3 regions of the Streptomyces sp. NBC_00287 genome follow, and region 1 is predicted to be linked to each of the others. Evidence: riboswitches for the same ligand, from Rfam matches in the RefSeq annotation. Region 1 holds a riboswitch; each other region holds the start of a gene.
What was found. A riboswitch is a leader RNA that binds a small molecule or an ion and turns the genes downstream of it on or off. The one in region 1 is predicted to bind cyclic di-AMP.
Positions count from the first base shown of each region.

Region 1 (3,265 bases):
GCGAGGGTGGCGGAGTCCGGCGCCCGGCACCTGGTGGTGACCGGCCGTCCGGCGCCCAGAGTGCGGCCGCTCCTGGACGACCTGGGCAGCAAGGGGCTCGCGGTGTGCGGGCAGGGCGCGCAGGTGTACGACGCCGGGGCGGACCGCCTGCTGTGGTCCGTCACCCTGGACCGGGAGTTGGCGGAGACCGCGCTCGGCAAGATCGAGGCCGAGGTGGGGCAGGTGTACGCGGCGGTCGACCAGGACGGCGTCGACGGGCTCACGCTGATCGAGCCCGGCTACCTGATGCCGCACCCCACCCTGCCCGCGGTGCGGGTCGGGCGGCGCGACGACCTGTGGTGCGAGCCGATCAGCAAGGTGCTGCTGCGCCATCCCGAGCTGTCCGACGACCAGTTGGCGGCGACGGCGCGCTCGGTGGTGGGTTCGCTGGCGACGGTCACCATGTCGGGCCCCGGGACCGTCGAACTTCAGCCATGCGGCATCACCAAGGCGACGGGTCTGGCGCTGGCGGCCCGGCATCTGGGGCTCGGCCCGCGGGAGACCATCGCCTTCGGCGACATGCCCAACGACATCCCGATGTTCGACTGGGCGGCCCACGGTGTCGCGATGGCCAATGCCCACCCCGAACTCAAGGCGGTGGCCGACGAGATCACCCTGTCGAACGAGGACGACGGCATCGCCGTCGTCCTCGAAAGACTCTTCCGGTAGCCATGGAAAGGCTCAGTACGCCCCGAAGACGTTGTCGATCGAGCCGTACCGCTGAGACGCGTAGTTGCAGGCGGCGGTGATGTTCGCGACCGGGTCGTAGGGGTCGTACGAGGTGCCGGAGACGTGGTACGCCTGGAAGGTCGGGTCGATCACCTGGAGCAGGCCCTTGGACGGGGTGCCGGCGGCGGCGTTGGAGTCCCAGTTGTTGATCGCGTACTGGTTGCCCGAGGACTCCCGCATGATGTTGCGGTAGATGCCGTCGTACGAGCCGGGGATGCCGTTCTGCGCCATGACCTGGAGGGACGCGCGGATCCAGCCGTCCAGGTTGTTGGCGTACCCGAGCGAGGCGGCGGTGGTGACGGTCGGGGTGGCCGCCGAGGCGCTGGTCGCGCCGATGAGCGGGAGCGCCAGTACGGCGGCGCCGGTGCCGAGGACGGCGAGCTTGCGGGCGAGGCGGGTACGACGGTGCTGAGCGGCAGCAGGCATGGCGAAGTTCCTCTCCGGCGCCTGCGAGGTGAGCTGTCGGGTTCGGGCGGGAGCTGCCCGGCCGCGCACCGTGAAGGGCACGCGACTTCACCCCGAGCCGTACCGACGCGTCCGAAGACGTCCGGCACGGCGACTTACCTGGGTCCCCCGCTCCTGCCGTACGAAGAATCTCGGTGGAGCCGGACGGCGGCAGGATTAGGCGTCCGCCCGACAGGCCGGGAACGTATGCGAGAGCACATGTCCGAAACAAGTAGCGGATTCACATATCCAGCACTTTGATCTTCGTTCGAGTGGCAGACGGGGCTGGGGTCTTTGCGGTCGCCAAGGCTCAACTGGCGGCCTTCAAGCGGGTGTCGAGGGAAGCCTGTGGGGTGCCTGTGGGTATACGCGCGTGAGCCAAGTCACGCGCAAGTGCAAGATAGCTTAAATCGGTCAATCGACCCCAATGGGCCCGTATCAACCCGCCGTTCGCGGAATCCGCTTCTCCCATGTCCGATGGAAGACCACTTCGCCACCATCCGTGCAAATCACCTCATTCGAGGCGATGAAGTCCTTCGCATCGCACGTGATCTCGGAGCGGGTCCGCACACTCGTGTCCCAGGCCAGCTCCGGACGGTGCAGCCGGATCGTCCAGTCCGAGCGGGCGCGGGCCGACAAGGGGTCGGTGGACCGGATCGTGTACGTCTCCAGCGCGTCCTCGGTGAACTCCAGGCCGTCGGGGTACACGCGCGTGCCGCCGTACCGCGGATCGACCTCAAGCCGCCACTCGTCCTTGGCCACGTCACGGGTGACCAGCCGCTCGGGGCGCGGCTCGTCCAGCGTCACCGGGTAGCTCACGCCGAGGGGCTCGGCCTGTTCCGGCTCCTCGAAGGCGATGTCGAAGGCGATGTCGAAGGCGATGTCGAAGGCAGTGTCGAAGGCGACGTCCGTCCCGGAAGACGCCCCACGCGCGCGTACCGGCAGTTCCAGAAAGCTCCCCGCCGGATCCAGCGTGAACCCCGCCCCCGACTCCGCCTGCGGCCAGACCCACGGCCAGTACGCCGACGACACCGCGAGCCGGATGCGATGCCCGGCCGGGAGGGCGTGCCCGATGCCGTTCAGCTCGAACTCGACGTCCTGCGTGGCGCCCGGCTCCCACGGCACCACCCGGTCGCGGCCGTGGCGCGCGGAGAGGTTCAGCACGCCCCGCGCGACCAGGGTCGAGGAGCCGTCGGGGGCGACATCGCAGACCCGCGCGATCACCTGCCCGCGCGGCACCTCCGAGGTGAGCCGCAGCCGCACCTTCGGCCGCCCCAGCACCCAGGTCTCCTCGCCCACCGCGAACTCGAAGCAGGCCGAGCGCCCGTCCTCCTCCCGCTGGTCCGGCGGCAGATCGGCGTCGTTCCCGAACGGGAAGAAGCGGCCGGCGTCCACGCCGGTGTGCATGGGGGACCGTACGAGCACGGGGGCGCCCTGGAGGGCGTACGTCACGTTCGTGATGTGAGGGGAGGGCCAGGCCGGCTCGCCGACCCAGCGGCCGGGCAGGGTGTCGTAGACCGTGGCGGGCGGGTGGGAGTCACTGACGTAGGCCCGTAGGAGGGGCTCGGGGAGGGTGCCCTTGCCCTTCAGCCAGTGGTCCCACCAGCGCAGGGTCTCCTGGAGGAAGCCGATCGCCGGTCCTGGCGGCAGGCCGCGGTCGGGGTACTGGTGGGACCAGGGGCCGATCAGCCCCCGGACGCGGTCGGCGGGCAGGTGTTCGACGAGTCGGAGCACGGTGTCGCGGTACGGGTCGTGCCAGCCGCCCACCGCCAGCACGGCGGCCTCGATCGCGCCGTAGTCCTCGCACACGCTGCCGTGGCGCCAGTAGTCGTCCCGGGTCTGGTGGGTCAGCCAGGTGTGCAGGAACGGTTCCACGGCCTCCAGGCGCTTGAGCCAAAGGTCCCGCCAGGCGTCCCCGGCGTAGAGCGGATCGGGCGGCCGGGAGACGAAGGCGAGCATCGTGGCCGCCCAGGCGTGCATGTCCACCGCGAGGACGGAACCTCCCGTGTAGTGCACGTCGTTGTCATAGCGATCGTCGGTGGAGCAGACCGTG
Region 1 covers NZ_CP108053.1:5,579,378-5,582,642, forward strand. Annotated here, with positions in the region: gene OHT76_RS25495 (HAD family hydrolase) at 1-708, shown strand, start outside; gene OHT76_RS25500 (transglycosylase SLT domain-containing protein) at 721-1,194, opposite strand; cyclic di-AMP (ydaO/yuaA leader) riboswitch at 1,198-1,380, opposite strand; gene OHT76_RS25505 (CocE/NonD family hydrolase) at 1,651-3,265, opposite strand, start outside.

Region 2 (3,265 bases), 1.0 Mb from region 1:
CTTCTTCGCGGTGTACGCGGCGATCATGGTGCCCGCGTTCGGGCTGCTGACCTGGCTGGTGATCTGGACCCGCCAGCGCGAGCTGCGCACCGTCCGCGAGGAACTGCCCGCCTATGCCGTCGCAGGCTGGCTCACCCCGGGCGAGCCCTTCGCGCTGGGCTCGATGCGGGCGCGGCGCCTGGCGCGGCAGTACGCCCGCCGCCACGCCGGGAAGCAGGCGGCGCGGCAGGTGGCGCAGTACGAGGCGTACGCGACCTCGCTCGCGTTCCTGCGGCACCGGGGGCGCCGGGGTCGCGCGGGCGCCGACTTCGTCGTACGGGAACAAGAGCTGTTGCAGGAGCTGTGGCGGCGCCGGGAGGTGGCCCGTCCGGCCCTCGACCATGCCGCCCGTGCCACGGCCCCGCCGGTGCCGGTGGTGGCGGCGCCGTGGCCGATGTACGGGGCGTATGGGCATCCGGCCCAGCCGACGTACCAGCCCTATCCGGCGTACCCGGCGGGACCGTACTCGGCGTACAACCCGTACCGGACGTAAGAAGAGTCCCGGACGCCAAAAACCGGCAGCCCTGACGTCGGGGGGTCGTCGTCAGGACCGCCGGGGTTCACACGGGGAACCGGCTCAGGGGGTGAGGCCCTTGCTGCGCAGCCACGCGAGCGGGTCGATGCCGGAGGAGGAGCCCTCGGGGTGGACCTCCATGTGCAGGTGCGCGCCGGTCACATTGCCGGTCGCGCCCACGCGGCCGATGACGTCCCCGGTGGTGACCTGCTGCCCGACGCTGACGCTGATCGAGGACTGGTGGGCGTACCAGATCTCGGTGCCGTCCTCCAGGGTGAGCACGGTCTTGTAGCCGTACGACCCGTCCCAGCCGGCGGAGGTGATCGTGCCGGTGTGGACCGCCTTGATCAGCGTGCCCGTGGGAGCGGCGAAGTCGAGGCCGGTGTGGTACCCGGAGGACCACAGCGAGCCGGCCTGACCGAAGGTCGAGGTGATGGTGTACGACGACGTCGGCAGCGCGAACTGCTTGGCCAGCGCGGCCAGGCGCTCGGCCTCGGCCTTCTCGCGGGCCTCCTGCTCGGCCTTTTCCTTGGCGGCGGCGGCCTTGGCCTCCGCCTCCTTCTCGGCCTTGGCTGCGGCTTCCGCGGCGGCCTTCTCGGCGGCAGCGGCGGCGGCAGCGGCGGCCTTGGTGTCGACCTGGTCCTGCTGCTGCTCGGCCTGGGCCATGATCCGGGCGCGAAGCGCCTCACCGGCGTCCGAGGTGCCCGTCTCGGTGTCGGTGGTGGTGATGCCGACGCTGCTGAGCGGGGTGCTCGAGGTCTCGGGCGCCTCCTCCGCGGTGTCGTCGGAGATCAGCGGCAGGTCGGGCATGGTGATCGCGACCGGCGGCTTGCCGGACTGCGCGCTGGCCATGCCGCCCGCGCCGACGGCGGCTATGACACCGACGCCGAGAACCGTGGAGCTGCGGGCGAGTCCGCCGCCGCGCTGCTTGGAGACGCGGTGCCGGCCGCGAACCGGGCGAATGGATTCCGCGGTGGGGTTCCATTCCTCCCAGGGGCCCTCGTCGGTGCGTTGGCTGCCGTAGCCGTAGGCCTCGTCATTGCGCTGGCTCGGCACGAACGGGGCCTCGGGGGCAGGCCGGTTTGACGCCACGTGGGCGTGCTCCTTTCCTTCCTTCTCGCCTACCGGGTTAGCTGACGGGTTCGGAGCAGGAAGGTCTCCTACGCGCGTATATCTGCCGTATCTGCACGGCGGATTACGCCCGATTCACCCCAAGTTGGTGGTTCCCCGGTTCCCTTACGGGATTCGGCGCGTGCGCACGGAGCCGACTCTTGTGACGGCTGGGACGACCGCGCTGCGTTATCGAACGTTAATAGACGCGGGGCGCGGATTCCAAGCCGTTCGGCTTGATCATTAACGATTCCGGCCTGGACTTTCGGGTCACGAGGGGTCTAAATCGGGCGAGTTGACCAAGCCTCATGTGCCACACAGGTATTGACGGTATGTCAGTTGTTATGCGGAGGGCTCCCGACCGATCACCCCCGGTAACAATCAGGGTCTTCGTACGGCGAGCAGGGCCATGTCGTCCGTCATCCCGCCCCCGCAGTACACGCGCACGTCCTCGGCGAGGGCCCGGATCAGGATGCCCGGATCGCCGAAGGCACGGCCGGCCAGCCGGGTCTGCGGGTCGTAGAAGACGCCGTGCGCGTCGCGGGCCTCGGAGAGGCCGTCGGTGTGCAGGAGCAGGGTGGTGCCGGGCGGGAAGGGGACCTCGTCGGCGCGGTCGGGCCAGCTGCCGAGGTCGCTCATGCCGAGCGGGAGGGCGGGCTCGCGGGCCGGCAGCGGGCGCACGGTGCCGTCGGGGTACAGCAACAGCGGGGGCGGATGGCCGCGGTTGACGACGCGCACGACCCCGTCGCCGTGCGGGAGTTCGGCGAGTACGGCAGTGGTGAACCCCTCGACGGCCTCGATCCCGTCACGCCGCGAGCCCTCCCGGGCCAGCGCCCGCTCGAGCCGCTGCGCGACCACCTCCAGGCTCGCCTCCTGCTCGGCGGCCTCCCGGAAGGCCCCGATGACGACGGCCACGGCCGCGACGGCCCCCATCCCCTTGCCGCGCACATCGCCCACGACAAGCCGCACGCCGTACGCGCTGTCCTGCACGGCGTACAGATCGCCGCCGATGAAAGCGTCGGCCTGCGCCGCCTCGTAGCGCGCGGCGATCTCGTAGCCGCCGATCCGCTCCAGCGGCTCGGGCAGGACGGCGCGCTGGGTCGCCACGGCGATCTCGCGCTGCGAGGCGAGCCGCAGGTCGCCGCGGCGCACGACACGGTTGAGTACGGCGGCCAGGACGGCGACGGTGACCACGGTGACCACCTCGGTGACCGTGTCCGCGTCCATGCCGAAGCCCAGCCGGACGTGGACGCCGTAGGTGGCGAGCAGCGCCACGACTCCCGTGATGACGGTGCCGCTCAGCCCGTAGAAGGGCGCGGCGACCAGGGGTGCGGCGGTGAAGAAGGGGATCGCAGTGAATCCGCGCGGGGTGACGAAGTCGTAGAGGATCCCGCCCGCGATCAGCAGCGGCGGGAGCAGGAGGACGAGGGTGCGTGCGGGCGGGACGTGCCGTGTCTCGTCCGCGCCTCCAGCCCGCACTGCCCGCCTCCCACCAGATCCGCCGTCCCTCCAGGTTTCCCGGAGCGGGGGCGGGCGGCGAATGGTGTGGGCCGAGTGGATGAGGGGAAACACCGAGGGCCGGAACCCTTTCGGATTCCGGCC
Region 2 covers NZ_CP108053.1:4,563,456-4,566,720, forward strand. Annotated here, with positions in the region: gene OHT76_RS20670 (PrsW family intramembrane metalloprotease) at 1-532, shown strand, start outside; gene OHT76_RS20675 (M23 family metallopeptidase) at 617-1,645, opposite strand; cyclic di-AMP (ydaO/yuaA leader) riboswitch at 1,657-1,814, opposite strand; gene OHT76_RS20680 (PP2C family protein-serine/threonine phosphatase) at 2,045-3,142, opposite strand.
Region 2: another riboswitch for cyclic di-AMP. It lies ahead of OHT76_RS20675 (M23 family metallopeptidase); the one in region 1 lies ahead of OHT76_RS25500 (transglycosylase SLT domain-containing protein).

Region 3 (3,265 bases), 1.4 Mb from region 1:
CGGCCGCGCGCATGTCGCGCCCGCGCCAGGGCACCGAGGAGACGGTCGCGGCCATCGACTCCGGGGCCGTACGCGCCTTCTACGAGCGGCACGTCCGCCCCGCCACGGCCACCGCCGTGGTCGTCGGCGACCTCACCGGCACCGACCTCGACGCCCTCCTCGCCGACACCCTCGGCTCCTGGACCGGCTCCTCGGCCGAGCCGCGGCCCGTGCCCCCGGTCACCGCCGACGACACCGGCCGCGTCGTCATCGTGGACCGCCCCGGAGCCGTCCAGACGCAGCTGCTGATCGGCCGCGTCGGCCCCGACCGGCACGACCGTGTGTGGCCCGCGCAGGTCCTCGGCACGTACTGCCTCGGCGGCACCCTCACCTCCCGCCTGGACCGCGTCCTGCGCGAGGAGAAGGGCTACACCTACGGCGTGCGCTCCTTCGGGCAGGTCCTGCGCTCCGCCCCCGACGGCACCGGCGCCGCGATGCTCGCCATCAGCGGCTCCGTCGACACCCCCAACACCGGTCCCGCCCTCGAGGACCTGTGGAAGGTGCTGCGCACCCTCGCCGAGGGCGGGCTCACCGACGCCGAGCGGGACGTCGCCGTACAGAACCTCGTCGGGGTGGCGCCGCTGAAGTACGAGACGGCCGCCGCAGTGGCGAGCACCCTGGCCGACCAGGTCGAGCAGCACCTGCCCGACGACTACCAGGCCACGCTGTACCGCCGGCTCGCCGCGACCGGCACCGTGGAGGCCACCGCGGCCGTCGTGAGCGCCTTCCCGATGGACCGTCTGGTGACCGTTCTGGTCGGTGACGCGGCGCAGATCAAGGAGGCCGTCGAGGCCCTCGGAATCGGTGAAGTCACCGTCGTGACAGCCGAGTAGACACACCCTCGGATGTGAACGCGCGGCCACGCGCGTGTGGGGCCCTGGTGATGGAAGCGTCACCAGGGCCCCTTTATGTCCGAATTGAGGGAGAGGTTGCCTGTCTGACCTGTGGCATGCGCTACAAAAGCCGCGATCCGTTTGGGGATTGAAAGTTGTCCCGTTTAGCGTCGTCCGGGCTGTCCGTCAGGCAGTGCGCCGCATCCGCGGCACCGGACAGTCATCGCCGAGTCCCCGTACGGCGCGAGCCAGGGGAGCCGGGGACCCACCCAAGTCCCTGGGGTGAATCGGACGCCCGCGTGTGAGCGAGGGCGGCCGTAGGAGACCTTCCTGCTCCGAACCCGTCAGCTAACCCGGTAGGCGAGAAGGAAGGAAAGGACCAGCCACTTCATGGCGTTCACGCGCGCCACCGGGAAGCACCGTCGTCCCAGCAGGATGCAGCGCACCACCGCCCGCGCGGCGGGCGTCGCGGCCCTCACCACCACCGGCGTCGTCGGCACCCTCGCGAGCCCCGCGCTCGCCGCCGAGGCCGCCGCCGAGCAGACCGGTCTCACCCCCGTCATCACCATCGGCGACTCGGTCGCCGAACAGATCGACGCCCAGGCTGTAGCCCAGCAGCAGGCGGCCGACGAGGCGGCGGCGAAGAAGAAGGCCGAGGAGGCCGCGCGCAAGGAGGCCGCCGAGGCGGCCAAGAAGGCGCGCGAGGCCAAGGAGCGCGCCGCCCGCGAGGCCGAGCGCAAGCGCCTGAACACCTTCGTCTCCCCGATCTCCGGCTCCTACGTGTCGACGAGCTACCAGGCCGGCGGCGCCGTCTGGTCCTCCGGCAGCCACACCGGCATCGACTTCCACGCCTCCAGCGGCACCTCCGTCCGCTCGGTCGGCATGGGCACCGTCGTCGAGGCCGGCTGGGGCGGGGCGTACGGCAACCAGATCGTCATCAAGATGCACGACGGCACGTACACCCAGTACGGCCACCTGTCGTCCATCGCCGTCTCGGTGGGCCAGAGCGTCACCCCGGGCCAGCAGATAGGCCTCTCCGGCGCCACCGGCAACGTCACCGGGGCGCATCTGCACTTCGAGGCCCGTACGACCGCGGAGTACGGCTCGGACATCGACCCCGCCGCCTACCTCCGCTCGCACGGCGTGAACGTCTGACGACACCCGCCACGCTTCCGAGACCCCGGCTCCCCGAGCCGGGGTTTTTCGGTGTTTACGGGGCCCCGTTGTCCAAAAAATATCCATGGATTCCGGCCCGCCATCGGAAATTCCGGCTCACTGCAATAGAGTCACTGAACACACGTCCGTCGTCGACGTTTCACGGGGATTAAAGCGGAGGTCGGTCATGCGTATTCCGGCGCACTCGGTATGCACGGCGATCCGGGACGACATCGTCGCCGGTGTCTACGAGCGCGGCAGCCGACTCACCGAGGAACTGCTCGCGCGCCGCTACGGCGTCTCGCGCGTCCCCGTCCGGGAGGCCCTGCGCACGCTGGAGGCGGAGGGCTTCGTGGTGACCCGGCGGCACGCGGGCGCGTGCGTCGCGGAACCGACCGAGCAGGAAGCCGGTGACCTGCTGGAGATGCGCTCGCTGCTGGAGCCGCTCGGCGCCGCCCGGGCCGCCCAGCGGCGCACCGAGGCGCATCTGAAGGTGCTGCGCGGTCTGGTGAGGCTCGGTCAGGAGCGGGCCAGAAGGGGCAACAGCGAGGATCTGCGCTCCCTGGGCGGCTGGTTCCACGAGACGCTGGCCCAGGCCTCCGGCAGCCCCGCCCTGACCTCGATGCTGACCCAGCTGCGGCACAAGATCGCCTGGATGTACGCGGTGGAGGCGTCGGCCAGCCCCGCGGAGGCCTGGGTCGAGCACGGGGCGATCGTGGACGCGGTGGCGCGCGGGGACAGCGAGCGCGCGCGGGCGATCACCGCCGTGCACACCGAGCGCTCCAGCGGTACGCACCGGCTGCGGTTCCCCTCCGGCGGGGAGCGTGTGAGGAATTCGCAACATCCCGTAAACATGTCGGGCCTGCGGCATTAACATGCGCACCGTATACAAAGAGGGTGTAATTCCCGGGGGACTATTTTCGCTGCCCGGAAGTGGAAAATGCGAAGGGCCCGCCCGGTAATTCGGACGAGCCCTTCGGGGAAGCGGCGAGTGCCGCGCCCGGCAATTACTCAGACGGTCTCGGGGAGCTCTTCGAGACCCTCGGAGACCAGCTTCGCCAGACGGTCGAGGGCGGCGTCCGCACCCTCGGCGTCGGAGGCGAGCACGATCTCCTCGTTGCCCTGGGCGCCCAGGCCCAGAACAGCCAGCATGGAGGCCGCGTTGACGGGGTTGCCGTCGACCTTGGCGATCGTCACGGGGACGCCTGCGGCCGTGGCGGCTCGGACGAAGATGGAGG
Region 3 covers NZ_CP108053.1:6,933,538-6,936,802, forward strand. Annotated here, with positions in the region: gene OHT76_RS31665 (M16 family metallopeptidase) at 1-872, shown strand, start outside; cyclic di-AMP (ydaO/yuaA leader) riboswitch at 1,087-1,249, shown strand; gene OHT76_RS31670 (M23 family metallopeptidase) at 1,263-2,027, shown strand; gene OHT76_RS31675 (GntR family transcriptional regulator) at 2,215-2,901, shown strand; gene OHT76_RS31680 (HPr family phosphocarrier protein) at 3,039-3,265, opposite strand, start outside.
Region 3: another riboswitch for cyclic di-AMP. It lies ahead of OHT76_RS31670 (M23 family metallopeptidase); the one in region 1 lies ahead of OHT76_RS25500 (transglycosylase SLT domain-containing protein).